4 regions of the Micromonospora salmantinae genome follow, and region 4 is predicted to be linked to each of the others. Evidence: riboswitches for the same ligand, from Rfam matches in the RefSeq annotation. Region 4 holds a riboswitch; each other region holds the start of a gene.

Region 1 (6,972 bases), on a different contig from region 4:
GATCCTCGCCGGGCTGTTGCACCGCTTCGTCGAAACCCCGATGATGCGCCGGCTCGCGCCGCGCCGTGCGGCCCGTCCGGCGCCCGTTCCCCGACAACGCGCGGCCGGCGACGACGACGCACGGGACCCCGCGAGCAGCGCCCGCGGCAAGGTCGACGGACCTGCCGACGAGGTCGGTCAGGCCGGCGGGCGATCACCGTACGTCGACCTGCGCTGACAACGTCCACCCTGGTCAACGGGTCGGCGCGGCGCGATCCGACACGCCCGTGGTCGGTGCGCCCGGCTCGGCGCGACGGTAGCGTTGGGGCGTGCTTCCGGTCGCGTTCACCTGTCCGCTGTGGTGGGTGGCGCGCTGGGCGACTCGGGTGCTGACCAGCCTCGCCGTCGTCGCGGCCCTGGCGCTCGGCGCAGGCCCGGCCACGGCCACCACGGCAACACCCGGCCCGGTGCCGACGTCGAGCGCGGTGCCGGCCTCTGTCGCCGCCGGCCCGCTGGCGGCCTCCTGCCGGCACTCCGCGGCACCCGGTGCTGCCCGCCCGGCCGCGGCGATACCGCCGGAGGCCGCCGAGGAGTCGGTCCCGACATGGTCGGTCGACACGCCGGTGGCGCTCCCCGATGATCAGGGCGCCATCGCGGCCGGCGTGCTGCCGGTCCGCGCGGCCGAATTCGGCCGGCTGCCCCTCCTCGACGGTACGAGCGGTCGGGCTTCCCGGGCCCCACCCGGGCGCTGAGCCACCGGGACGACCGTCCCGCCACCGTGCCCTGTCGACCCACCCGCTCCCTGACCCGCCGACCCGTGGCCCACAGTGGCCCGCTGATCGGCGCGGCTCCCCATCGCACTGCTCATCCTCCCCGAGGTGCCGACCATGGAGACAGTCGTCTTCTACCAGTTCGTGACCGAGGTGCCGCGGGCCGCCGCCATCTGGTCGACGCTGTTCCTGCTGACCCTGGGCCTGCTCTCCGTGCTGGCCGCCCGCCCCGAACGGGACCGGCCCACTGACGACCCGCTCCCGGCCGGGCCCACTCCTCGGGAGGTGGCCGCCGCCGAGGCCGTGGACCTGCGCCGCTACGCCGAGGAGGTGGCCGTCGCCGCGGCCGGCGCGGCCACCACCGCCAAGCGGCGGCGTGCCGCCTGGCTGACTGCTCAGGAGCAGCTGGAGCGGGCCTGGATCGGGTACGACGAGGCGGACACCGCAGCGCGTCGCTTCGCTGGCGCCGGTGCGCTGCCCACCCCGCAGACCCCGCACACCCCCGCCGAGTACGCCGCCCGGGAGCGCTATCTGCACCGGGCGGTGATGGCTGCGTACTGGCGGGGGGAGCTGACCATGGCGCAGCTCGGCGACGTGTTCGGGCATCGGCGCGGCTGGGATCCCCGGCGGCACCCGGTCGAGCAGGAGGTGCTGATCAGCCGGGTGGTCCGGGATGCGCGGCTGGCCGACTACCAGGTGGCCGCCGGCCGTGAGCGGGCCGCCTGGCGTGACGCGGAGTTGGCCGCCGAGTCGGCTCGTGCCCTCGCCGAGGAGGCGTACGCGGCGGCAGCCCGGCTCCGCCCGACCCTGGTACCCGCGCGCCGCACGGTGGCCGGGGCGTTGCGTCCCGCCGTCGTGGCACTGTGGCGCCCGGCCCGGGTGGGTTGAGCCCAATCCGTGATGTGAGGCCGGTCACCCAATCGGGAAATCGGACGTCCGACGCGATCGGCGGCATTGATCCCGCGATTGTGGCCGCGTTCTTTGCGGCCTGTCCGGTTGTCGCCCGCAGGCGTCGCCGTAACCGGTTGTCCCATCGAGTCACATCATCGGCAATACGCGCAGAAATTGTCGCGCCAATTGGGGTTTACGCAGGTGAACCTGGCTTGGCAGGGCGTTGAGACGCCAGTAGTGTCGTCCCGTCCGGTGCGGTAACCGATCGCAAGACGCGACGCCGCACCGACCCGCTTAATCGTGATCAACGAACCGGGGACCCACCAGTAAGTCCGGGGTGAATCCGCGAGCCACGGCCCGCGGTAGGGCGTCTTCCCGCCCGAATCCGTCAGCTAACCCGGTAGGCGGTGTCGGAAGGAGTCCCATCCTCGTGCAGCACCTTTCCACCCCTCGGTTGTTCCCTCGCCTCCACGGCGCGGCGGTGCACCCGCTCATCCGTCCAGTGACGGTGAGCTGACCCCCGGGTCATCGCCTTCCCCGCCCGGCCACGCCGAGCGTTCCCCTGAGCGGTTCACCATCCGCGGACCACGGTCCGCGCGCTGGCGCCTGCCCGGATACCGGTCCGGCCCCGGTGTGCCGCTCTCCCCCCGATCCGTGGAGGACCCCGTGAAGCACACCCTGCAGCGTCAGCTCCGCCGCCTCGCCACCGAGCGCCCGTACCAGATCGTCGCCGCCTCCGCCGCGGCCCTCGCGATCGCCACCACCACCGGCGCCCTGCTCACCACTGCCGACGACGCCCCGGCCGGCCAGCGCACCGCGACCACTGTCGCCGAGATGCGCAGCGACGTCGCCGCCTCCCGCGGCGAGGCTCGGGAGGCTTCCCCCTCGGCCAGCGCCGCACCGACCACTGCCGCCCCGGCCACCAGCGCCGCGTCGCCCGCCGCCAAGGCCAGCAGCAACCCGGACCTCACCCGGAAGCCGGAGCGGCCGAAGCCGCCCGCGACCAAGGTGCTCGACTACGACTACGAGGCGCAGAACACCTACTACAACTGCGGCCCGGCGGCCACCCGGAACGCGCTCAGCGCCGCCGGCATCGACCGCACCCAGGAGGAGCTCGGCGCCGAGCTGGGCACCACCGAGATGGGCACCAACTCGGCTGAGGACACCACCCGGGTGCTCAACGCCGAGGTGAAGGGCTCCCCGTACCGGACCCGGATGTTCCCCGGCGCGCCCAGCCCGGCCCAGATGGACCGGCTCCAGGCCGACGTGGTGAAGGCCATCACCGACGGCCGGGGCGTGGTGGCCAACGTCGTCGGCGACGCCACCGACACCGACGGCGGCTGGCACTCCTACGGCGGCGGGCACTACATCGCCGTCGTGGGCTACAAGGACAACGGCCGCACCGTACGCATCGCCGACTCGGCGAACCCGGCCGACCCGTCGTACTGGATCACCACGATCGACCTGGCCAACTGGATCACCAGCCGGGGCTACTCCGCCTGACCCGGGCACGCTGACCGCCGCGGGCGCCGTCCTCCACAAGGGGCCGGCGCCCGCGGCGTCTGTCCGCGTGGTCCCGTCATCGACGGCTCTCGTACCCGACCGTGAACCGTGGGAGACTGCGGCCGTGGTGGAGAAGACGGGTGGTCACGCCGGCCGCAGGCCGGTCCTGCTGCTGCTGCACGGCATGGGAGCGACCGGGGACGTGTGGTTGCCCTGGGCCCCGTACCTCGAGCAGCACTGGCCCGGGCGGTGGCTGGCACCGGACCTCGCCGGCCACGGCTGGGCGTCGCCGCTGCCGTCGTACTCCTTCCCGGGCTTCGCCCAGCAGGTCGCGCAGGCGCTCGCCCCCGACGACCGGTTGGTGGTGCTCGGGCACTCGCTGGGCGGGGTGGTCGGTCTCGCGCTTGCCGCCCGCGACGCCGGAACGCCGGTGGACGCGGTCGTCGGGCTGGGCATCAAGGCACTCTGGTCACCCGCTGAGCTGACCCGCGCCGCCGAAGTCGCCGCCCGCCCGGTGAGCTGGTTCGCCAGCCGCACCGAGGCGGCTCGCCGCTACCTGCGGGTCTCCGGGCTGGCCGGCCTGGTCTCGCCGGACCACCCGGTGGTGGACGCCGGGCTGCGCCAGGTCGACGGCCGGTGGCGCCTCGCCATGGACCCGGCCGCCTTCGCCGTCGGCGAGCCCGACCTGGCCGCGCTGCTCGCGGCGACCGACGTGCCGGTGCTGCTGGCACGCGGGGAGAACGACCCGATGGTCACCGACGAACAGCTCAAGGAGTACGGCGTACCGGTCGCCACGCTGCCCGGCCTCGGGCACAACGCGCACGTGGAGGACCCGGCGGCGGTGCTGGCGCTGCTCGACCCGTACCGCTGAGCGGTCAGGCAGGTGTGGACGCGGTCAGTGTCCCAGCCGGTGCCAGCTCCCGGCGGGCGGCGGTCAGGAACGCCTCGGCGTACGCCTCGGCCGGGAAGTCACCCAGGTAGCGGCGGCGGGTGGCCCAGCGGGCCTCGGCCAGCGGGTCGGTGTCCAGCAGGGCGGTCAGTACCTCGTCCACGTTGGACATGTCCCGGCGCAGCACGTAACCCGACCCGGCCAGCGGGAACCGCTCCACGAACCGGTCACCCTCGTCGCCCATGTCGGTGACCGCGTACGGCTTTCCGGAGTAGAGGAAGTCCGAGATCACGCCGGACACGTCGGAGACCAGCGCGTCGGCGGAGTTGACGCACTCGGTCAGGCTCAGCTCCCGAGCCGCCGCGCCGACCACGTGCTGGCGGCCGGTGCGGGCCCGGTCGGCGACGAGCAGCTCGGTCAGGCGGCCCAGTTGGCGGGCCGACGCCGGGTTCTGCCTGGTGTACGGGTGGGCTCGCAGGATCACCGTCGCGCCGCGCTCCAACAGCCGGCGCAGCAGGCTCTCGGCCACCGGCAGCGAGCAGTAGTCGGCGTCGGCGTGGTGCCCGGTCCAGGTCGGCGTGTAGAGCACGGTCGGGTGCGCCAACCCTCGCGCGGGCTCCGGGCGCACCTCGATCGACTCGACCTGTGGGCGACCCACCACCACGAACTTGTCCGCCGGGATCTGCACTCCGGCGCGGGCGTACCGGTCGATCGCCGCCTGCCCGGCCACGAAGATCCGGTCGAAGATCCCCGACACCGGGTTGGCGCTCGGCGCCTTGTCGCTGTCGCCGTGGTGCAGCTGGATGTGGGTGAGCTGGGTGAAGCGGACGCAGTGGCTGTTCTTCGCACCGTGGTTGACGTAGAACGCCGCCCGCAGGCTCGGCACCAACGCCTCGTCCATCGCCCCCAGGGTGGGGCAGTAGACCACCGGCGCGTCGGTGGCCGCCGCGATCGGGGCCAGGAACTCCGGCTCACGCAGCACGACCAGAAACGGCCGGCCGATCCGTTCCAGGTACGGCAGCCACATGGTGACCTGGTATTCCGAGCCGGGAGGCGCGGAGAAGTAGAGCAGGAACTCCGGCTGGTGCCGGCGCAGCGCGGCGGCCACCGACCCGCCGCCGGACCGTGGCCGGAACCGTCGCCGGGCCAGGTCCAGCGCGACCGCACCGGCGCCCGCGCCGACCAGCAGGCTGGCGGCCAGCGCCACACCGGCCGGCAGGGCGAGCGCGGCGGCGAGCGCCAGGGCGGCGAGCAGCCCGAGCAGGGCCGTGCCGAGCCGGTCGGCGATCATCGGCGTGCGGGCGCGTACCGGCAGGTTGGCCGCCCGGATCTCCAGACTGCCGGCGGTGCGCAGCGGCCCCACCAGCAGCACCAGCCCCAGCAGGACCAGCCCGGTGGCGACCAGCGCGAGGCTGAGCCCGTCGTCCAGTCGCCGGGAGTAACCGACCAGGATCGCCGCGGCGATCAACGCGGTCTCCGCCACCAGGTCGGCGCTGGGCCGGATCCGCTGCTCAGCGGCCGAGGCGGCCAGCGCGGCGACGGCCAACGCCAGCCCCCAGCCGGTGGCGCCGGTCAGCGCCAGCACGACAAAGGCCAGCACGGCCAACCCGGTGGTCAGGCACCGGGCGGCCAGCTTTCGGACCAGGTCGCCGCGCATGTCGCTCCGTTCGTGGTTCCGCAGCCGTCGGCGTCAGTTGGCCGACGTCGCGCCGGCCGGTGCCTCGACCCGACCCGACCCGGACTGCGCCGGCACGCTCGGCGTGGGCCCGTCGCCGGGTGCCCGGCGTACGTCGATCACCTGACCGGTCAGGTCGGAGATCAGCACGTCCAGCGACGACTGGGCGACGGCCTCCGCGGCGAGCAGGGTGTGCTCCGGCTCCTCGCCGAAGGCCCGCGTCCGCATCGGGGTGGCGGTGCGCTCCGGGTTGATGCAGTTGACGCGGACACCCACGTCGGCCCACTCGTCGGCGAGCGCCTGGGTGAGGTTGACCAGGGCGGCCTTGGTGGCCGAGTAGAGCGCGTAGCGGGCCCGGCCCCGGGTGTAGGAGCTGGAGGTGTAGAGCAGCAACTGGCCCTTGGTCTGCTGCAGGTACGGGAGGGCCTGGCGGGCGATGGTCACCGGGCCGACGAAGTTGACCTGGAGCAGCCGGTCCATGGTCTCCTCGTCCATCTCGGCGAGGGCGCCCTTCTCCAGGATGCCGGCGGTGACCACCACGTGGTCGATCCGGCCGGTGGCCTCGAAGGCGGTCGTCAGCGCGGCCTCGACGTCCTCGGCCCGCTCCACGTGGGTGCCGGTGCTGGAACGGCTGAACGGGAAGACCTGGGCGCCGTAGCGCCGGGCCAGCTCGGTCAACTCGTGACCGATGCCGTAGCTGCCGCCGAACACCACGATGGTCCGGCCGGTCAGCTCCTCGCTGTAGCTGCGGTGGTCGGTCAGTCGGGGTGCCTGCGCGGCGGCGAGCTGGAAGAGCTTGTCCGCCAGGTGCACGTCGACCGGGTGGGTGACCTTGATGTTCTCGTCCGAACCGTCGATCACCTTGATCGGGGTGCCGGGAAGGTAGCGCAGCACCACGCCACAGTCGTCGGTGGCGGCGAAGTCCGGGTCGTCCTCGGCGATCTGGTACGCCGCCCGGATCGTGGGGGAGCGGAACGCCTGCGGGGTCTGGCCACGGCGCAGCCGGGAGCGCACCGGGATGTCGGTGATGCAGTCGTTCTCGTCGACCTGGATGATCGTGTCCGCGGAGGGGATGGCCACGTCCACGGCGTCGTAGCTCCAGAGCGCGTTGACGCACTCGCGCACGATCCGGCCGCTGAGCAGCGGGCGTACCGCGTCGTGGAAGAGGATGTTGCAGTCTTCCGGGCCGACCGCGTCCAGCGCGATCCGGGTGGTGGCGTTGCGGGTGTCACCGCCCTCGATCACCTTGGTGACCTTGCGCAGGC
Region 2 (6,972 bases), on a different contig from region 4:
CAGCGGAGGTGCCCTCGTCGACCACCCCGTCGGTGGCGATCTTCTCCCCGGGGCGGACCACGAACCGGTCACCGACGGCGAGCCGGTCCACGGGGATCAGGGTCTCCACGCCGTCACGCAGCACCGTCACCTCCTTGGCCCCGAGGTCGAGCAGAGCGCGCAGTGCGGCGCCGGCAGTCCGCTTGGAACGGGCCTCGAAGAAGCGACCGGCCAGGATGAACACGGTGACCCCGGCGGCCGCCTCCAGGTAGATGTTGCCTGCGCCGTCGGTCCGGGTGATGTCGAAGCTGAACGGGTGCGTCATGCCGGGCATCCCCGCGTCACCGAGGAAGAGCGCCCAGAGCGACCAGCCGAACGCGGCCAGGGTGCCGAGCGACACCAGGGTGTCCATGGTGGCCGCGCCGTGCCGCAGGTTGGTCCAGGCGGCCCGGTGGAACGGCAGCCCACCCCAGACCACCACCGGGGCGGCCAGGGTCAGCGACAACCACTGCCAGTAGTCGAACTGCCAGGCCGGGACCATGGCCAGCAGGACCACCGGCACGCTCAGGGCCACCGACACCCAGAGCCGGGTACGCGGCCCCCGCAACGGGTCCACCGGGGGTTCGGCGCTGGGCGGGGCCGGCAGCGCCGCCGTGTAACCGGTCTTCTGCACGGTCCCGATCAGGTCGTCCGGCGTGACGCCGTCGGCGTACCGGACGGTCGCCTTCTCGGTGGCGTAGTTGACAGTGGCGCTCACCCCGTCCATCCGGTTGAGTTTCTTCTCGATCCGGGCGGCGCACGCGGCGCAGGTCATCCCGCCGATCGCCAGTTCGATCCGGTTCGGCGCCTCGGGCAGCGGTCTGCTGGTGGTGGTCATCTTCTGGTCCCGTCAGTTGTGTCCGTGCCCGGGGGTGCCGTGGTCGGCCCCGCCGGTCGGTGCGGGCCCGCTCGGGGTGGGGGCCCCTTTGGTCGGGGCAGCGCCGGCGACCACCGTGAACTCGGCGGTGTGCACCCGCCCGCCGTGTTGGAAGTCGAGGTAGAGCCGGTAGCTGCCGGCCGAGGGCACCTCGGCGAGGAAGGTGACGGCAGGACCGGGCCGGGTGCGCCCATCGCCGGGCTTTCCGTCCGGGTGCACGTGCAGGTACGCCAGATCACCCCGACGTAGAGCCACCAGGTGCCCGTACGCGCCCAGGTAGGGCTCCAGGTCGGTGACCGGCTGACCGTCCCGGCTGACGGTCACTGTCAGCGACGACGTGCGGCCGGGCTGCGGCGCTCCGGTCAGGGTGACCGTGTAGCCGTCGACGGTGGTGCTGGTCGCCGGAGCGGGCAACGGCCGTTCGGTCAACTCGCCGGGGACTGTCACGTCCACGCCGAGGGTCAGCGGTTCGCCCCCGGTCGGGGTGAAGTCGGCGAACGCCCGCCACTGCCCGGGGCCGGCCAGCGGGGTGTCGACCCGCCAGGTGCCGTCCGGGGCCAGCTCGGGGTGGACGTGACGGAAGCCGGAGAGGTCCCGACGGGCGACGATCAGATGCATCTGCTTGTCGTGCGCCACGTCGTACCGGGTGACCGGGCGGCCGTCCGGGCCGGCGATCCGGAAGGCGAACTCGTCGGCCGGGGCGTCGACCGGTTCGAGGGTGTAGCCCCGGTCGGAGACGAGCAGCCCGCCGGGGAGCCGGTCGGCCGTCCCGCCCCGTTCGTCCGCCGTCGGGGTGGTGGCGGCATCGTCGTGCCGGCTCTCGGCGACCGGGGCGGTGTCGACGACCCGGCCGATCCCGTAGGTGGCGCCGAAGATCGCCGCCAGGCCGACGGCGAACCCGGCCAGTCTCGTCACGGTGCGCACGTCGGCCCGCCGATCACGCGTCGACGAGGTCGTAGCCGGCCTCGTCGACTGCGGCTCGGACGACAGCGGTGTCCAGTGGCTGATCGCTGCTGACGATGACCCGGCCGGCCGCGAGGTCGACCTGGACGTCACGCACGCCGGCGATGGCGCCGACCTCGGCGCTCACCGCGCTGACGCAGTGCCCGCAGGTCATGCCCTGCACCTGGTACGTCGTGTTGACCATTGGATCGTCTCCTTCGCGGTACCGGTACCCCGTGGGGGTATCTCAACAGAACCGACCGTACCATACCCCCTGGGGGTACGCTATCCTTGTCGACATGACCGCACCCACCCCGATCCGCGGATACACCGCCAGCAAGGACCAGCTGCTCGCGCGGCTCCGCCGCGTCGAGGGGCAGGTCCGGGGCATCGAGAAGATGGTCGACGACGACCGCTACTGCATCGACGTGCTCACCCAGATCTCCGCCATCCAGGCCGCCCTCGACAAGGTGGCCCTCGGGCTGCTCGACGGGCACGCCCGGCACTGCATGCACGAGGGCGCCGCCGAGGGTCGGGCCGACGAGATGGCCACCGAGATGATGGCGGCGGTCGGCCGGCTCATGAAGCGCGGCTGACCGGGCTCAGTCCGGCGCGGGGTCGAGACGGACCCTGCGCAGCAACTGCGCGTTGAGCGCCACCACGATGGTGGACGCCGACATCAGCACCGCGGCCAGCGCCGGGCTCAACGCCACGCCGGCCCAGGCCAGCACCCCGGCGGCCAGCGGCAGCGCCACCACGTTGTAGCCGGCCGCCCAGGCCAGGTTCTGTCGCATCTTCCGGTACGACGCCCGGGACAGCCGGACCACGGCACCCACCCCGCGCGGGTCCGAGGACGCCAGCACCACCCCGGCGGACTCGATGGCCACATCGGTGCCCGCGCCGATCGCGATACCCACGTCCGCCCGGGCCAGCGCCGGCGCGTCGTTCACCCCGTCACCGACCATCGCCACGACCAACCCCCGCCGCTGGAGCTCGGCCACCCGATCGTCCTTCGCCGCCGGCAGCACCTCGGCGAAGACCTCGTCGACCCCAGGTCGGAAGCCGAGGTCGGCGGCGACCGCCTCGGCCACCGGCCGGGCGGCTCCAACATGCCGCCTCGGAGACCGCCGCGCGAGCGGTTCGGCCGCCCGACACTCCGCCACGACCTGCAACCCCCGGGAGGGCTGGCTAGCATCTCCCACGATGGCCCTCCGAATGCCGCTGCACAGTCGGGCACCGGCGCCGCCACGTCGTGGCGGCGCCCCCGGCCGACCGGGCCGAGCACTGACCGTCCGTGATCAAGCGGTCGTCAGGCAGCGATCCGCCCCGCCGTCCGCCGCGTTTCCACCGCAACGGTGAACCGCCCGGCCCGCTGACCCGTATCCCGCACCGGATCGTTGGGAGTCTCACCTTGGCCGCCGACCACACTCACCCCGCTCCGTCCGCCCCACCACGGGTGCGACGGATCCTCGTCGTGACGGTGGTACCCCTCTTCGTCGCCACCGTGCTGGCCGCAGTGCTGCTCTGGCCGCGCGGCGGGTCACCGCAGACCGACGGTGGTGCGGACGTGCCGCGCTACCCCGGCACTGTCACCCGGGTGGTGAGCGAGCCGTGCCCGCCGGTGCCGTCGGTTCCGGAGGGCACACCGAGGGTCGGCGACGGGCGGTGCGGCACTGTCGACGTCCGGGTGGACGACGGGCCGACCGCCGGCCAGCAGGTGCGCACACCGGTGCCCGACGGGCCCGGCGCACCCCGGGTCGAGGTCGGCGACGAGGTCGTCCTGGTCGAACTGGCCGATCCGATCGAGCCCACCGTCAGCAACTGGAACATCGCCGAGCACCAACGCGGCACCCCGATGGTGTGGCTGGCGGTGGTCTTCGCGGCCGCGATCGTCGCGTTCGGTCGGTGGCGGGGTCTGGCAGCGCTCGCCGGGCTGGCCGCCAGCTTCGCCATCCTGCTCACCTTCGTGCTGCCGGGCATCAGCGCGGGCAGGTCACCGCTGCTGGTGGCGGTGGTCGGCGCGGCCCTGATCATGTTCGTGGTGCTCTATCTGACCCACGGGGTCACCGCACAGACCTCGGTCGCGGTGCTCGGCACCCTGGGCAGCCTGGTGCTGACCGGCGTGCTCGCCACCATCGCCACGGCCGCGACCCACCTCACCGGCTTCGGCAGCGAGGACGCCACCACCCTGTCGATGTTCCAGGGCGACGTGGACCTGCACGGTCTGCTGCTCGCCGGCATCATCATCGGATCGCTCGGGGTGCTCGACGACGTGACGGTCACCCAGGCGGCCACCGTCACCGAACTGGCGAACGCCAACCCCGGGCTGACCCGGTTGCAGCTGTACCGTGCCGCCACCCGGGTCGGCCGCGCGCACATCGCCTCCACCGTCAACACCATCGTGCTGGCGTACGCGGGCGCGTCACTGCCCCTGCTGCTCCTGCTCACCGCCGACTCGCGGCCGATCGGGCAGATCCTCACCAGCGAGTTCCTCGCGCAGGAGATCGTCCGCAGCGCGGTCGCCACCCTCGGCCTGATCGCCGCCGTGCCGCTGACCACCGGGCTGGCCGCGGTGGTGACCGCCGCCGGGCGTACCGATGGCACGGCGTCCACCGACGCTCCCGCGCCCCGGCCCCAGCCGGACCGCAGCGAGGCACTGGCCGCACTCAGCTCACCGCGTACGGCCGGCTCCGACGAGCCGGACCGGACGCGGACCGCACCCCCATCAGAGGCCACCGACCGGTGGCCGGAGTCGAACAGGAGCACGGATACGGCATGGTGACACTCCTCAGCGTGACCAGATCGGGCATCCACCCTGAGAACCGCGTCACTGGTCACTCAACGCTATGGCGAAATGACGCTTTTGGTCGGCATCCAGGCATAGCTCAGCCGGTCGACTCTCGGGTAACCTCGCTGCCGGTTACCGATGAAGGCGCGAAGCGGCGCCTGCGGTGCCACCGCCCAATCGCCAACCGGCGAGCCGGGGACCCAGGTGCCTGGGGTGAATCCGCGTCAGCGGTAGGGGCCACTTCCGCCCCGAACCCGTCAGCTAACCCGGTCGGCGGTCGACGGAAGGGAACATTGTGACGGCACCCCTACGCCGCTGGTTGACTCCCGTGGTGGCCGTGATCGCCGCACTTACCGTGCTCGCCGGGCCGCTCCCGGCGCACGCCGCCCCGACGAACCCCACACCGTCCGGGCACGAGGAGGACGGCGAGCCCAAGCTGCTCAACGACGTCATCGAGCAGGCCAACCGCGACTACTCCGCCGCAAAGTCCAAGCTGGACAAATCCAAGAAGCGGCAGAGCGAGTTGGCGGCGGAGGTCAACCGGGCCAAGGCTGACCTGGACGCGTTGGCCCCGCAGGTCGGGCGGATCGCCGCCCAGGCGTACCGGACCGGCCGGATCGGCGCTGTCGCGATGCTGCTGGAGAGCGACGCTCCCGACTCGTTCGTCCAGCGCGCCGGGATGCTCGACGAGATGAACATGGTCAACGAGAAGAAGCTCTCCGAGGTCAACGAGGTGAAGGCCCGCGCCGAGCAGGCCAAGCTCGCCCTCGACACCGAGGTCCGGGAGCAGCAGAAGCAGACCGCCCTGATGGCGAAGCGCAAGAGCGAGGCCGACAAGGCGCTCTCCCTCGTCGGCGGCAAGGGTTTCACCGGCGGCCTGGTGGATGCCACCTCCAAGGTCGCGAAGATCGGCCCGGGTCGCACGGCCGACGGTGACTGGAAGCCCCAGTCGTGCAGCGAGAACGACCCCACCACGTCCGGCTGCGTCACGCCGCGCACCCTGCACGCGTACAAGGAGGTCAAGGCGGCCGGCTTCAACCGGTTCGTCGGCTGCTACCGCCCCGGCGGGCCGTGGGAGCACCCGAAGGGCCGCGCCTGCGACTGGTCGCTACAGAAGAGCGGGTTCTCCCCGTGGCACAACAACGACACCCGGACGTACGGCAACAACGTCGCCGCGTTCCTCATCCGTAACGCCGACCGGCTCGGCATCTACTACGTGATCTGGAACCGGCAGATCTGGTTCCCGGCCACCGGCTGGAGCTCGTACAGCGGGCCGTCGAACCACACCGACCACGTCCACATGTCGCTGCTCTGACCCGCACGATCCCCGACGAGGGCCGTTCCGCGTGACGCGGAGCGGCCCTCGTCGCGTCAGACGGTGGCAGGCGCGGCCGGTTCGGTCGACTCGGTCGAGGCCGAGGGCTCCAATGTCGCGAAGCCGGCCGGCACGGCGGCCACCGTGCGCACCGCTCCGGCGGCCAGCCGGTAGGACACCCCCACCACCGCGCACCGCCCCCGCGCCACCTCGTCGGCCAGCACGGGCGACTGCCCGAGCAACGTCTCGACGGTCTGGGCGATGTGGATGTCGACGATGCCGTCGATGTCGTCCACGCCCTCGGACGTGGCGCGGCGCAGGCTGGGCAGCACGGCGTCGACCACCGCGCGCAGATGGCCGCTCGGCGCGGTACCGGTCGCGGCGGACTCCCGGGCGGCCTGCACCGCACCGCAGGAGTCGTGGCCGAGCACCACCACCAGCGGGGTGCCGAGCACTGTCACCGCGTACTCGACGCTGCCGAGCACCTCGGGGCCGGCGGTGTGCCCGGCGGTGCGAACCACGAACAGGTCGCCCAGGCCCCGGTCGAAGATGATCTCGGCGGCCAGCCGCGAGTCGGAGCAGCCGACGATCACCGCGAACGGGTGTTGCCCGTCGGCCACTGCGGCCCGGTGCCCGGCATCCTGGTTGGGGTGGCGTGGGGCGCCATCGACGAAGCGCCGGTTGCCGGCGACCAGCTCGGCGTACGCCCGGGTCGGCTCGCTGAGCGCGGTGGCCCGGTCGGTGGTCCGCTGCGGACCCGGCTGACCGCCGGAGCTCCCGGTATGACTCATCCCGCACCTCGTCTCGACGCATCTGACCTGGTCAAACCGGCTCTCCGCCGGCCGGGCGGCGGGCGCTGGCTCGCGCTCCACCGTCACACGCACCGTAAGATGCGTCAAGGTATGCGTGATTTAGATTTCATACGTTGACTCCGACCACCCCCTGGGCAACCGTCCCGGGGCACGGCGGACCAGACTCTCGCGAGGGCAGACGGACATCCGGAAAGGCGGTAACACGATGGCGAGCACGGTG
Region 3 (6,972 bases), on a different contig from region 4:
TGCAACTCGTACATGGCCCGGGTCAGCTCCTCGGTGTCGTCACTGCGGGCGCGGCCGTCGCGGATCAACTCCTCGTGACTCACCTTGAGGAAGAACACCCCGCTCTCCAGCACCGAACCGAGGTGATCGCCGGAGAGGTCGACCACCACCCGGCCACCGTTCGCGCCGAGGTCGGCGGCGAAGCGTCGGTACAGGTCGGCCGGTACCAGCCACGGTTCGTTCGGCCCACTGAGGATGCTCACCGAGGCCCGTAGGCCCTCGCCGAGGGCGAGGTTGTACAGCTCGTCGATCTCGTGCCGGCTCAGCGGCTGCCCGGGCACGTCGGCGACCTCCTGCCGGGAGCCGTCGCGGCGATCGTGCACGTACCCGCCGCTGCCGGAGTCACGGACCACCACCTTGAGGTCCACGCCCTCGCTGACCAGCAGCGGCTCCAGCACCTGGCCGATCTCACCGCCGAGGGCGGCGCAGAGCACCACGTCGACTCCGAGGGAGATCACCATCCGGGCCTGCCAGACGCCCTGCCCGCCAGGGTGCAGGTGCAGCTCGGGGTGGTCGTTGGGCTGGTCCACGGTCACCGTCAGCTGTGGAGTGGGCGCGAATACCATCACGTGCCCGCTCATCGGTCGTCGCCGTTCATGCTGGCCGCCCTCCGGCATCTTCGGAAGATTTTGTACTAACCGACCTTAGTGGCGCAGGTGGTGGCGGGTCGTCGCATCGGCCCGGTCCGCGCGGCGCTGAGGGCCCGGGGCGTTGCCAGCCAGACATCGGTACGGGACGATCGGGCGACCAACGACGGCGGGAGACGGTGTGCTCAGCAGCGATACCTTCAGCTACACCGTCCAGGCCCGGTGCTCACCCGCCGAGGCGGCAACGTTGCTCAGCGACCTGACCCGGCAGGGCGAGCTGCATCCGCTGATCGTCCGGGTTCGCCGGGTGCCGCCCCGGCCCGGCGCCCAGGCCAGCTACACGATCAACGACCGGTTGGCGGCGGGTCCGCTGCGCTTCCGGACCACCTACCACGCGGACGTGCTGATCAACGAGGCCGACGAGATCGTCATGGTGGCCCGCCAGTGGCCGGCCACCACAGTGCGAAACCACACCCGACTGCGCGCCGAGCCGGACGGCCTGGTCCGCATCGACGTCGAGATCACCCTGACCGCGCCGACGCCGCTGTTCCGGTACGCGTTCCGCCAGGCCCAGGCCGCTCATCTCGCCCTCGCCACCCGGCTGGGCGCCGCCCTCGACCGCACCGGCACCCCCCCAAACCCGGCCTGACCAGCCCCCCGCCCCGCCCTGCCCCGCGCCGCCCCCCTGCGTCGATCTTGCAGTTTCGGTTGTCGATATCGGTGGGATGCCACATGTGTCGGGACAGTAAGTGCAAGATCGCGGGGCAGGGCGGGGCGCGACGTGCTTGGCGGGGGTTGCGTCTAGATCGTTGTTGCGGCGCGATCACGGGTTGTGCGGGCCGCTCGGGTGGCGGGACGCCGGCCCCACGGCTTGTAGGTGGACAGCACAGTCGCGATGACCATCAGGCTGGTCGACACCGCCGGCGCGATGACCAGGTCGGCGCGATCCCGGGCGGGCAGGGCGGCCCCGACCGCTCCGGCGTGACGCAGGTTCGGGGTGAGCAGGAACAGCACCAGCCCGACCATCACCGTGGTCAGCACGAGCTTGACCAGCACCCAGCGGTGGCGCAGCAGGCCCCACGGGGTGAGCAGTGAGCTGGCGACGCCGATCAGCCAGACCAGGACGCTCAGCGGCGCGAACAGCACAGTGCCGACCAGGGCCGTGACCGGATAGACCACCGCCGGGTCGGCGCCCCGCTGAACGGCGATGCCGAGGGTGAGCAGCACCAGGTCGGCGCCGAGCCAGCCGAGCGAGGTGACCAGGTGCAGGGTGAGCAGCGCCTTGCGGGTGCTGGGTCGGATCCGAGGCATACCGCGATGCTGCCCGCCGACCGCTGCCGGGTCGTCCGACGAGCGACGACATCAGGGGTACGCCCGGCGACGTAGCCCGGCCCCGGACGCACGTGATGCCTGTGAGCCACCGGGGTGACTCACAGGCATCACGACGCGTGGGTCAGTAGACCGACAGGTGTACGTGGTTGGTGTGGTCGGTCGACGGGGTGCCGTGCGCCCCGCTGTACGACTTCCACCCGCTGCTGGGCAGCCAGATCTGCCTGTACCAGATCACGTAGAGCACGGCGAGCCGGTCCGCGTTGCGGATGAAGTACGCGGCCAGGTTGTTGCCGTACGTCTTGTCGCCGCCGGTGGCGTCCCCGCCGAAGCCGCCCTTCTGCGCCGCGAAGTCGCAGGCCCGGCCCTTCGGGTGTTCACCGGAGCCGCTGGGGCGGTGGCACGAGACGTACCGGGTGAATCCTGCGGCCTTGGCCTGGTTGAGCGCGTGCAGGGTGCGTGGGGTGATGCAGCCGTTGGCCGGGGTGGGGTCGTTGACGCTGCACGACTCGGAGGGCCAGGAGCCGTCGGAGTTGCGCGGTGCGGCCTTTGCGTTGGCGCTGGAGGTGCCCCGGTTGGAGCCGCCGTCGGCGGTGGTCTGCGGTTTGGGTGTGGTGGCCACGGTCAGGGCCCGTTCGGCCTGCTCCTTGCGCTTGGCCATCACCGCGACCTGCTTGCGCTGTTCGTTGATCTCGCCGTCCAGGGCGATCCGGGTGCGGTTGGCCTTGTCCTTGCTGTTCAGCAGGTCGCGCAGCACCCGGTCTTCGTTGGCCGCCACCGCGTCCAGCGCGGCCGCCCGGTCCATGAAGCCTTCCGGAGTGTTGCTGTTGAGCAGCGCCGACATCGCACCGAGCCGGCCGGTGCGGTAGGCCACCTCGGCGATCTCGCCGACCTTGCCGTTGCGCTGGCCGATCTCGACCTCGATGGTCGTCAGCTGGGTGGCGAGCTGCTTCTGCCGTTGCACGGAGGTGTCCAGGGCGCGCTTCGCGTCCAGGTAGCCCTTGCTGGCCGCCTCGAGTTGGGCGCGCAACGCCGGGGTGCCGCCCTCCTCGTCGGAGTCGGGTGCGGCGGCCCGCAGGCCGGTCGGGGGGGAGGCCGAGGCGGTGCCGGCCGGAAGCGCGACGCCGAGGGCGAACATCGCGACGATCAGTGCCGCCAGTCGGGCGGCGGGTGGTCGTGCTGGTGCCACTGCGCATGTCCTTCCGTCAGCCGCCGACCGGGTTAGCTGACGGGTTCGGGACGGAAGATCCCTACCGCTGACGCGGATACACCCCAGGAACATGGTTCCCCGGTTCGCCCAGTTGGGCGATTAGGCGGCGACCGCCACCGGCGCCGGGAGGGCGCCGCCTGGTGGAGGCCGGGACCGAGCCTACCGGTGCGGATGGGGCCGCTGCAGCCAATGTGACGGACGGTGCGTGCGTCAGCACGGAAAATTACGGCTCCGTCACCATTCGATGGAGCCGCACGCTCCGGAAGCGGCGCCGGGCTCGATCTGCAACGTCGCGTGCTCGATGCGGAAGTCGTCGTGCAGGGCCGTACGCGCCGCGGTGAGCACCGCGCCGACCTCCGCGCCGGGTGCCATGGTCAGGTGAGCGGAGGCCACCTCCATGCCCGAGGTGAGCGTCCAGACGTGCAGGTCGTGCACCTCGACGACACCGGGGACGGCGGCGAGCCGGTCGTGCACGGCGGTCACCTGGAGGTGTTCCGGGGCGGCCTGCACCAGGATGCGGACGGCGGCGCGGGCCAGCCGCCAGGTGCGCGGAAGGATGAACACGCCGATGGCGACCGCGACCAGGGGGTCGGCCCACCACCAGTCGGTGACGGTGATGAGCAGCGCCGCGCCGATGACGCCGAGCGAGCCGAGCAGGTCACCGAGCACCTCCAGGTAGGCGCCCTGGAGGTTGATGCTCTCCCGGGCTCCGGCGCGCAGCAGCGCGAAGGCGGCGATGTTGGCGAGCAGGCCGAGCACGGCGACCGCGAGCATCGGGCCGGCGACGACCTGGTGCGGGTCGCCGAAGCGGCGGATCGCCTCGATCACCACGTAGATCGCGACGCCGGAGAGCAGGACGGCGTTGGCCAGCGCGGCGAGCACCTCGAGTCGGTAGAGCCCGAAGGTGCGCTGCGGGTCGCCGGTGGCCCGCCGGGTCGCCGTGATGGCGGCGAGCGCCATCCCGATGCCGAGCACGTCGGTGAACATGTGCCCGGCGTCGGAGAGCAGGGCGAGCGAGCCGGTGTGCAGGGCGGCCACCGCCTCGACCACCATCAGGGTGGTGAGCAACCCGAATGCCGCCCAGAGTCGACCTCGGTGCTGGTGTGCGGCATTGGCGACGGACCCATGGTGGTGGTCATGACCTGCGCCCACGAGAACCACCTTCCGCCGCTGGTCGGGACCCGGTCAAATGTATGCTCACATCGCTATGTGTGCAAGTGTACGGACAGCGCCTTGCGCCGGCGGCAGTCGGCACGCGTCAGCTGGTCGGGTCGATGGTGGTGAGCCGCTGGGTGGCCCGGGAGAGCGCCACGTACAGGGTGCGCACCCCGGCGCCCGGATCCGCCCGGATCTCGCTCGGCGCGACCAGCACCACCCCGTCGTACTCCATGCCCTTGGCCTCCAGGCTGGTCACCACCTGCAACCTCGGCGCGCCGAGCGCGCCCAGCCACCCGGCGACCTCGTCCCGGCGGGGGACCGGCGTGATCACCCCGACCGTCCCCTCCACCTCGGCCAGCAGGCCGGCGGCGGCCTCCACTGTCGCGGTCTCCAACCCCGTCGCGGGCACCACCAGCTCCACCGGCTCGACCCCGGTGGAGCGGACGGCGGTCGGCAGCGGCAGGTCCGGGTAGAGCCGACGGATCTCCGCCGCCGCCACCGCGAAGATCTCCGCCGAGTTGCGGTAGTTGGTGGTGAGCGTGAAGTCGTGTCGCTTGCGCCGGCCCAGCGCCTGGTCGCGGGCCCGGGTCAGCTCCTCCGGATCGCCGGTCCACGCGGTCTGCGCGGGGTCGCCCACCACGGTCCAGGAGGCCAGTCGGCCGCGTCGACCGATCATCCGCCACTGCATCGGCGAGACGTCCTGCGCCTCGTCCACCACCACGTGCGCGTACTCCCGGTAGTCCTCCGGACGCTCCCGGGCCGCCGCGCGGGCGGCCCGCTGCCGTTCACCGAGGGTGCTCAGCTCACGGACGCCGCCGGCGAGCTGGAACGGATCGCGTCGCGCGCGGGCCGGCTGCGCGGGCTTACCGAGCAGCGCGTCCAACTCGTCCAGCAGTGCCACGTCGGCGATCGTCAGCCCGGCCGGGTCCAGGTTCCGGTACGCGGCGTTGAGCAGCCGGATCTCCGCCGAGGAGAGGATCCCCCCGGCGTACCGGCGTAGCCGGTCCGGTTGCGCCAGCCAGCCGAGCACGTGTCGGGGGTGCAGCCGAGGCCACCACGCCTTGAGGAACTCCCGGAACTCCGAGCGCTCGGCGATCTCCGCCTCGAAGGCCGGTTGCTCCGGCAGCCGACCGCTGCTCAGCTCACGGGCCTGCGCCCAGAGCGCGGCGAACACCCCGTCGAAACCGGCCCGGCGCACCTCGTTGCGTCGTGCGCCGCGTTGCAGCGCGCGGTCCCGGATCCGGTCCAGCGCGGCCCGGTCCAGCCGCAGCAGCGTGCCCCGATAGAGCAGCCGCAGCTCACCCGGGCCGCCCGGCACCGCGTCGCGGGCCGCCCGCTCCAGCACCCGGCGCATCCGCAGCGAGCCCTTCACCGCCGCCACCTCGGGCGGGTCGGGGCGGGTGGCGGTCATCCCCGGGAAGAGGGTGCCCAGCGAGTGCAGCGTCGCGGTGTCCTCACCGAGCGACGGCAGCACGGAGCCGATGTACTCGACGAAGACCGACGACGGGCCGACCACCAGGATGCCGCCGCCGGCGTAGCGGCTGCGGTCGGAGTACAGCAGGAACGCCGCCCGGTGCAGGGCGACAGCGGTCTTGCCGGTGCCGGGGCCGCCCGCGACGATCGTCACCCCGGAACCGGGCGAGCGGATCGCCTCGTCCTGCTCCCGCTGGATGGTCGCCACGATGTCGCGCATGCCCCGGCCGGTGGCCTTGGACAGGGTGGCCAGCAACGCGCCGTCACCGACGACAGTCATCCCCTCCGGGGCGGCCGTCGGGTCCAGCAGGTCGTCCTCGATCCGGGTGACCCGCTCGGCACGGGACTGGATGGTGCGCCGCCGCACCACGTCCAGCGGCTGCGCCGGGGTGGCCTGGTAGAAGGCGGCCGCGGCCGGCGCGCGCCAGTCGACGACAAGCGTGACGGCGTTCTCGTCGCGGATCCCCAGTCGCCCGACGTGCAGCACCTGACGGTCGCGCAGGTCCAGCCGGCCGAAGACCAGCCCCTCGTGCTCGGCGTCCAGGGTGTGCCGCCGCTGCGCCGCGTGGAAGACCATCGCGTCGCGCTCGACCAGAGCGCCGTGCGTGCCCACCCGGGCCATCCGGTAGCCGTCACGCTCGGCGCGGACGGCCGACTGCCGCAGCTCGGCCAGTCTGGCGTACACCCGGTCGAGGTGTCGTTGCTCGACGGCGATCTCCTGCTCCAGGCCGGTCTGGTCGGTCAACGCACGCTCCTTCAGAGGTCGCCGGCAGGCGGCGGAAACCGCGCGGGCCAACCGAGAAGAGTACGGCCCTGGACCCGACCCGCCGCGCCCGAGGTGCGCGAACGTGCTCAGGCACCCGACCCGGCGGGGGCCGCGCCACGGTGGGACGGCGACGATTCGGCGAGCACCCGGCGTACGACGGCGGTGAGCGCGGCGTTGACCTCGTCCGGACGTTCCATCATCAGCATGTGCCCGGCGCCCGGGCAGACGGTCAGCTCGGTGGCCGGCAGAGCGGCCGCGATCGACTCGGCGCACGGCGGTGGGGTCAGTCGGTCCCGGTCGCCGACCAGGGCGGCGGCCGGCAGGTGGGCCAACGCGGCGAGGGTGTCCAGTCGGTGCTGGGTGCCGATGGAGGCGCGGAACCCACCGATCGAGCGCAGCGAGGCCCGAGC
Region 4 (6,972 bases):
GACACGCTCACCGAGCAGCTCACCATCCTCGACCGGCTCGCTTCGCAGGAGCGCAAGGAGGTCGAGGGTGTGCTGGCCGTGCGGGCCAAGTACGACGGCGAGAAGCAGAAGCTGGACGCGCTGATCGTCACCCAGACCAAGCAGCAGAACGAGCTGGCGGCCAAGAAGAAGCAGATCGACGGCGAGATCAAGCAGCTCGAAGCATCGATGCCCAAGACCACGGTCAAGACCGCGGCCTGCCCGACCATCAACGGTGTGGTCAACGAGGCGGCCCGCACCGCGATCAAGACCGCCTGCGGCAAGGTCGGCAAGCCGTACGTCTGGGGCGCCACCGGCCCGAACTCGTTCGACTGCTCGGGGCTGACCCAGTACGCCTACAAGGCGGCCGGGATCTACCTCACGCACCACACCGGTGACCAGTGGAACGAGGGCAAGGCCGTCTCGCGAGCCGACGCTCGTCCCGGTGACCTTGTCTTCTTCTTCTCCGGCCTGAGTCACGTCGGGCTGTATCTGGGCAACAACACCATGGTGCACGCGCCACGTGCCGGTAAGCCGGTGCAGGTGTCCAGCATCAACACCATGCCCGTCGCCGGGTTCCGCAGACCTGGCTGATCCACCTCGCGCGACACGACGGCCCCCGGTCACCGACCGGGGGCCGTCGTGGTTCTCAGCGGGGGGCGCCGACCGGGGACGGCAAGAGCTGCACGTCGGCGAGGTCGACGTACATGATCCGGTGGCCGAACTGGATCTGCGCGTACCGGTTCTTGCCGCGAATCACCGTCCAGTCGCCGGGCGAGGAGCCGTCGAACGTGCTGGCCCGGTAGTACTCGCCGGCCAGCACCGCGCCGACGGCGTACCGCTGCCCGGCGGCCAGGGTGTACTGGAGCGGCGAGATCGCCTGGTAGAGCACCCCTTCCGGGTACGCGGACTGCTCCGGGTACGCCCTTCCGTAGACCGGAACGGTGGTCCGTCCGGGCTTCGGCGTGGCCACGACGCCGACGGTCCAGCTGGCGGTCGGCGCGGACGCCGGGTTGTGGAACCAGGCCCGCTGCCCGAGGTACCAGATCGCCGTCCAGTCGCCCTGCCGTCCGGCCAGCGCGTACGTCTGCCCGGCGGACGCCCGGGCTCCGTGGTCCGACACCGCCATCGTGTTCGGGCTGCCGTCCGGGCGGAGCGCGACGTCGTTGACCAGCGGCGCGTCCGCGGACGGTGCGCTGCGCAGCACCACCGCCGAGGAGCCGCGTGGCGCGCAGGGCACGCCCGGGGTGACGCAGCCGGTGAACGCCGGCTGGTTGGTGGTGTGGTCCGGGTCGATCCGGACCATTCCGGTGGCCGGGGTGCCGGTGTCCAGTCGAGGTGCGTGCAGCAGGTCGAAGTAGTGCGTCCAGTCCCAGTACGGGCCCGGATCCCAGTGCATTCCCCGCACGGTCGAGGGGATGGTGCCGGGCACGTTGTCGTGGCCGATGATGTGCTGGCGGTCCAGTGGGATGCCCAGTCGCATCGCCAGGTGCCGGACCAGCTTCGCCGAGGTCCGGTACATCGCCTCGGTGTACCAGGTGCCCTGCGCCGCGAAGCCCTCGTGTTCCAACCCGATCGACTTCGCGTTGACGTACCAGTTGCCGGCGTGCCAGCCGACGTCCTTGGTCTTCACGTGCTGGGCGATGTGCCCGTCGACGGAGCGCAGCGAGTAGTGCCAGCTCACGTAGGTCGGATCCTGGACCAGTTGCAGGGTCGTGGCCCAACTCGCCTCGGTGTCGTGGATGACGATGTACTCGATCTTCTGCCGCGCGGGCCGGTCGGAGAGGTCGTGGTTGCCGTAGTCCCCGTCGCCGAACGCCTCGTAGGGCGCCGGGATCCACTCGCAGGAGATGGTGCGGGGGCACTCCACCCCGTCCGGGCGGGCCAGCCGGCGCAGGCCCAGCCGGTCCAGCCAGGAACGCTCGGGCCGCACCGCGCGGGCCGGCAGGGTGATCCGCTGGCCGTCGTCGGTCACCCGGGCTTCGCCCGCGCCGATGGTGGTGAAGACCTCGTCGGCGAAGGCCGCCGCGGCGTCGGCGCTGTCCGCGCCCGAGTAGCGTGCCACCGCGCCGTACCAGGCCGCCGGGTCGGTGTCCGCGCCGACCGGCGCGCCCAGATCCCTCTGGTACGCGCTCAGCAGCGCGGCCCCACCCCGGATGTTGAGGCCCGCGTCGGTGCGCAGTGCCTCGGGGGTGGCGCCGGTCAGCGTGGCGGCGGCGTCGACGGTCTGCAACGCGGCGGTGGATGGCGCGGGTGCCTCGACCGGCCGGGGCGCGGGTACGCGGGCGGTGCGGGAGTCGTCGCCGCGTGGGTCCTCGGCGCCGGCGTCGTGGTGGCCGCGTCCGGGTAGGGCGGCCACGTGCCGCGCGTCGGTCAGGTGCATCGGACCGTAGCCGCCACTGGTGCTCGGTGTACCGGCGTTGGTGTCCCAACGGGACTCCAGGTAGGAGACGCCGAGCAGCACGACGGCCGGCACGCCGTACTCGGTGGCCGCTGCGGCGTACTGCTGCTGGCGGTCGGTGATGGGCGCTGCGGCGGCCGGGCCGACGGAGAGTGGCACAGTGGTCGCGGCGGCGACCACTGTGGCGGCGAGCAGCCCGCGCCAGCCGGTCGACAGGGTTGGATGGTGCATCGAACCCCCTAGATTCTCGCGGAGTGAGGTCAGGTCACCATCGCGCCGTCCGGGAGGTCGCGTCAATACCTTTCTATCTATCGAAGTAGATGGAAAGAATTCTTCACACACGGTCGGTTGCCTCGTTCAATCCGTACGGAGTGTCACTGCCGCACGGGTTGCGGATCGGTAACAGACGTCTCTACTCTGGTCATTTGTTGGCCCGACAGCAGCTCCGCCCAGCCCGGGCGGTAACGGACCGACACCGCCGAGTCGTTTCCGAGCGAACCGGGGACCCAGGTCCCTCGGGGTGAATCCGCAGCCACTGCGGTAGGGCGCCGACTTCCCGCCCGAACCCGTCAGCTAACCCGGTAGGCGGTCAGGAAGAAGGAGTACGGAACCCCGGTGGCACTCCATGCCCCGCGGCCGTCGTCCGAGCGGTCGGCATCAGCCGGCCCGGCGTCGATCGTGCCGCGCCCACGCTGGTCCCGCTTCACCACCGCACTCGCCGCGCTGGCCGGCATCGCCGTCGTTCTGACCGGCAGTGCCACGGCGGCCCACGCCGACCCGTCCGTCGCCGAGATCGAGCGCCAGATCGACGCCGACTGGAACAAGCTCGAACCGGTCATCGAACGGCACAACGCCACCCGCACCGACCTCGCCGCGAAGCGCAAGCAGGCCGATGCGCTGGCCGCCCGGATCACCCCGCTGGAGCGTCAGGTCGACGCCGCGATGGACAAGGTCAGCGCCCTGGCCGTACGCGCCTACATGGGTGAGAACGTCTCGACAGTCAACGCGATGCTGGGGAGCCGGTCGCCCAGCGAGGTGGTCGGTCAGCTCGAAATGCTCGACCGCTTCGCGCACAACCAGCAGAAGGACGTACGCCAGGTGGCCGACCTGCGCGACCAGCTGGCCGCGCAGAAGGCGCCACTGGACGAGATGGTGGCCCAGCTGACCCGCACGGAAGCTCAGCTGGCGGCGAAGAAGAAGCAGATCAACGACGAGATCGACCGCCTGCAGAAGCTGCGCCTCAAGGTGTACGGCAGTGGCGGCGGCGGTCCGCTGCGCCCGGCACCCTGCCCGGGCAGCTACCCCGGCGGCGCCGCGGGCACCGCTGTCAAGTTCGCCTGCGCGCAGATCGGCAAGCCCTACGTCTGGGGTGCCGAAGGCCCGAACTCGTACGACTGCTCCGGGCTGATGCTGGCCGCCTGGGCGAAGGCCGGCGTGTCGCTGCCGCACAACGCCGCCGCGCAGAGCCGGGTAACCAAGAACGTCAGCAAGGGCGACCTGCGCCCCGGCGACCTGGTCTTCTACTACAGCGACATCCACCACGTCGGCATGTACGTCGGCGGCGGCTGGGTGGTGCACGCCTCGCAGGCCGGTCAACCGGTCAAGATGAAGAAGGTCGACGACGGCCCGATCCACAGCTACGGCCGTCCAGGCTGACCCCGAGTGATCGAAGGGCCCGTCGCGATCCGTCGCGGCGGGCCCTCGTCGTCTCGGGGCCAGCTGCTGAACCTCAGCGGGTGGGCCAGGTCCGCCAGTGCTGCCAGGCGCGGCTGGGTGTCGGCCCCCGCTGGCCCTGGTAGCGCGAGCCGTAGACCACCGAGCCGTACGGGTGCTCGGCCGGCGAGGAGAGCCGGAAGATGCAGAGCTGCCCGATCTTCATGCCCGGCCAGAGGGTGATCGGCAGGTTCGCCACGTTCGAGAGTTCCAGCGTCACGTGACCGGAGAAGCCCGGGTCGATGAAGCCGGCAGTGGAGTGCGTGAGCAGCCCGAGCCGGCCCAGGGAGCTCTTGCCCTCCAGTCGGCCGGCGAGCTGGTCACCCAGCGAGATGACCTCCAGCGTCGAGGCGAGCACGAACTCCCCCGGGTGCAGCACGAACGGCTCACCGTCGGGGACCTCGACCGCCGAGGTCAGGTCGTCCTGCTGCATCGCGGGATCGATGTGGGTGTAGAGGTGGTTGTTGAAGACCCGGAACAGCCGGTCGAGTCGGACGTCGATGCTGGACGGTTGGACCAGGGTGGGCTCGAACGGCTCCAAGCCCAGCGTGCCGGCCTTGATCTCGGAGACCAGGTCGCGGTCGGAGAGCAGCATCGGACCACCATAGCCGCGCTGCCAAAAGTGGCCGGATTCGGTGCCGGTGACCAGCGCGTCGAGGTCGCTGCTCGTACATTTGTTCGATAGAATGCCCACATGGCTTCCTGGTCCGAATTCGCCGCCGACGAGCCCCGACTCGCCGACGGGATCCGCGTTCTCCTCCAGCAGTACGGGCCGGGCTTCGGCTATCTGGCCACGGTCCGCGCCGACGGCGGGCCCCGCGTCCATCCGGTCTCCCCGGTCATCACCGCCGAGGGGCTGTTCTGCTTCATCATCGACTCGCCGAAGCGCCGCGACCTCGAACGTGACGGCCGTTACGCGCTGCACTCGTTCCCGGCGGAGGAGAGTGACGACGAGGCGTACGTGGCAGGGCGCGCCCGTCCGGTGACCGATCCGATCCGGGTGGCGCAGTTGGCGCAGAGCGCCCGGGCCGAGCCGCAGGTCGACTGGCGGCTCTTCGAGTTCACCGTCGACGTGGCCATGCTCACCCGCCGCGAGCAGCACATCGCCGGCATTCCGGGCCTCGCGCCGAGTCGGCCGGCCGTTCGGGTCTGGCTCGACCCAAACGCCCCGTCGGCGGTGGCCGCGCCCCTCGCCGTCCCGCAGGCGCGCCCGACCCGCCTCAGCCGTGACGTTCAGTGCACGGCCGCCTGACCACAGCTCAAAGATCATCGGTGCCGGCTCCGTACCAACGGAGCCGGCACCGCCGTACGCACCGGCCCGCCGCCGCCGAGATCAACCCGGGGTCGACCCGGGCGGAGCGGGGTGTGGACAGCTACGGCCTCCGGGGGTACCTGGGTGCACGGGCTCGACGACTCGGGTACAGTGGTGCCGCTTGCGGGTGTAGTTCAATGGCAGAACATCAGCTTCCCAAGCTGACAGTGCGGGTTCGATTCCCGTCACCCGCTCCACTGCGAAGGCCCTGGTCAGGACGTGAGTCCCGGCCGGGGCCTTCGACGTTCACGGTGAGGTTGGCTGAGACGTCCGCGTACCAGCGGGGCGGCACGCGGAAGGTGCGGGCTCGCGGCTCAGGTCGACAGCGAGCAGCGGGCGTTCGACGTCGGTCATCGTGGCCGCGTCGGCCACGAACAGGTAGGTGAGCCAGTCTTCATCACTGATGGGGGCGTTCGCGTCGATCAACTGCTTGACGGTCGCCTCGCTGTAGGCGAGGTCGTCGGGTTGCGGCAAAGGGGACACGACGAAGATCCTCCACGCCGCCAGGCCCTATCGGTAGTCGGCGAAGATTCGACGTTCCACGCCGTCGACGGTGACCGGGCCGCCGTGGGGAAGGATCCACTGTGGTCTGGTGTGACCGAATGGGACCCCGACGCAGACGACCGCCTCGGGGTTGTACCGGGCCACCATGTCGACGACAGTGTCGCGCTGTTGCTCGCGGAGCCGTACCCGATCCGCGGCCGGGGGTCGGCGGGTGTGGTCGGAGACCGGCGGACGGGCGACCAGGACCGCGTCGACGGCGCTGAGAAGACCGCGTTCACCCAGTGATCGGACGATCCAGCCGACCTCGCGGGCGGGGAGAAGCTCCTCCGACGTCTCGATGATCAGCACCCCGCCGTGCAGGACCTCCGGGGGAAACGGGAAGCGTCCCGCCGTCAGGATCCACTGGATGACTTCCAGGCAGCCACCCCAGGTGGGGCCGGTGACTGCGCGCGGCGGCCCGTACCAGCTCCACGGCTCCGTCGGTTCGCGCTCGCCGAACGACGTCAACGCCTGCGGATCTGCCCAGTCGATGCCGATGTCCTCGGACTCACCCGGGTCGGTGATCTCCAGCCGTTCCCCGGTGAGTAACGCCGCTCGCAGCGACCGGACGTGGATGTCGTCGACGGCAGGCCCGGGGCCGAGGTGCACCTGGGAGGACCCGCCGTAGAAGCTGGCGATGCCGAGGCCCCAGAGCCAGTGGTGCAGGTTGGTGTTGTCGCTGGTGCCGAGGAACGGCTTCGGGTCGGCGCGGGCCAGGTCGGCGTCCAGGTGGGGGATGACGGTGATCTGGTCGTCGCCGCCGACGACGGCGAGAATGCCGCGTACCTGGGGGTCCGCGAAGGCGGCGTTGATGTCCGCCGCCCGCGCTGCCGCGCTCGCGCCCACCTGGCGGGTGGTGGGGTATTCGACCGGAACGAGGCCGGTCAGGTCGGCGAGCCGTCGCATGGCCTGCTCGTGGATCCCGGGATAGGCACCGGCCGCGGCGAAGGACGGTGAGAGCACCGCGAGGTGGTCCCCCGGGCGT

Evidence for each region. A riboswitch is a leader RNA that binds a small molecule or an ion and turns the genes downstream of it on or off. The one in region 4 is predicted to bind cyclic di-AMP.
Region 1: another riboswitch for cyclic di-AMP. It lies ahead of PSH03_RS01835 (C39 family peptidase); the one in region 4 lies ahead of PSH03_RS22085 (C40 family peptidase).
Region 2: another riboswitch for cyclic di-AMP. It lies ahead of PSH03_RS26375 (coiled-coil domain-containing protein); the one in region 4 lies ahead of PSH03_RS22085 (C40 family peptidase).
Region 3: another riboswitch for cyclic di-AMP. It lies ahead of PSH03_RS24425 (coiled-coil domain-containing protein); the one in region 4 lies ahead of PSH03_RS22085 (C40 family peptidase).

What each region holds. Positions count from the first base shown of each region.
Region 1 is NZ_JAKKFG010000002.1:121,872-128,843, forward strand. It holds gene PSH03_RS01820 (acyltransferase family protein) at 1-217, shown strand, start outside; gene PSH03_RS01825 (hypothetical protein) at 309-731, shown strand; gene PSH03_RS01830 (hypothetical protein) at 867-1,637, shown strand; cyclic di-AMP (ydaO/yuaA leader) riboswitch at 1,922-2,062, shown strand; gene PSH03_RS01835 (C39 family peptidase) at 2,295-3,143, shown strand; gene PSH03_RS01840 (alpha/beta hydrolase) at 3,268-4,014, shown strand; gene PSH03_RS01845 (CDP-glycerol glycerophosphotransferase family protein) at 4,019-5,689, opposite strand; gene PSH03_RS01850 (bifunctional cytidylyltransferase/SDR family oxidoreductase) at 5,723-6,972, opposite strand, start outside.
Region 2 is NZ_JAKKFG010000043.1:56,519-63,490, reverse strand. It holds gene PSH03_RS26405 (heavy metal translocating P-type ATPase) at 1-856, opposite strand, end outside; gene PSH03_RS26400 (DUF8832 domain-containing protein) at 869-1,819, opposite strand; gene PSH03_RS26395 (heavy-metal-associated domain-containing protein) at 1,833-2,042, opposite strand; gene PSH03_RS26390 (metal-sensitive transcriptional regulator) at 2,137-2,433, shown strand; partial or broken gene PSH03_RS26385 (HAD-IC family P-type ATPase) at 2,440-3,006, opposite strand; gene PSH03_RS26380 (YibE/F family protein) at 3,249-4,619, shown strand; cyclic di-AMP (ydaO/yuaA leader) riboswitch at 4,786-4,916, shown strand; gene PSH03_RS26375 (coiled-coil domain-containing protein) at 4,921-5,940, shown strand; gene PSH03_RS26370 (carbonic anhydrase) at 5,997-6,731, opposite strand; gene PSH03_RS26365 (helix-turn-helix transcriptional regulator) at 6,958-6,972, shown strand, end outside.
Region 3 is NZ_JAKKFG010000042.1:121,507-128,478, forward strand. It holds gene PSH03_RS24410 (PfkB family carbohydrate kinase) at 1-605, opposite strand, end outside; gene PSH03_RS24415 (SRPBCC family protein) at 808-1,275, shown strand; gene PSH03_RS24420 (hypothetical protein) at 1,428-1,937, opposite strand; gene PSH03_RS24425 (coiled-coil domain-containing protein) at 2,080-3,144, opposite strand; cyclic di-AMP (ydaO/yuaA leader) riboswitch at 3,150-3,281, opposite strand; gene PSH03_RS24430 (cation diffusion facilitator family transporter) at 3,400-4,317, opposite strand; gene PSH03_RS24435 (HelD family protein) at 4,424-6,541, opposite strand; gene PSH03_RS24440 (alpha/beta fold hydrolase) at 6,649-6,972, opposite strand, start outside.
Region 4 is NZ_JAKKFG010000031.1:23,013-29,984, reverse strand. It holds gene PSH03_RS22095 (C40 family peptidase) at 1-612, shown strand, start outside; gene PSH03_RS22090 (N-acetylmuramoyl-L-alanine amidase) at 668-2,650, opposite strand; cyclic di-AMP (ydaO/yuaA leader) riboswitch at 2,886-3,021, shown strand; gene PSH03_RS22085 (C40 family peptidase) at 3,098-4,075, shown strand; gene dcd (dCTP deaminase) at 4,149-4,727, opposite strand; gene PSH03_RS22075 (pyridoxamine 5'-phosphate oxidase family protein) at 4,827-5,384, shown strand; tRNA gene PSH03_RS22070 (tRNA-Gly) at 5,568-5,641, shown strand; gene PSH03_RS22065 (DUF6924 domain-containing protein) at 5,691-5,927, opposite strand; gene PSH03_RS22060 (LD-carboxypeptidase) at 5,955-6,893, opposite strand.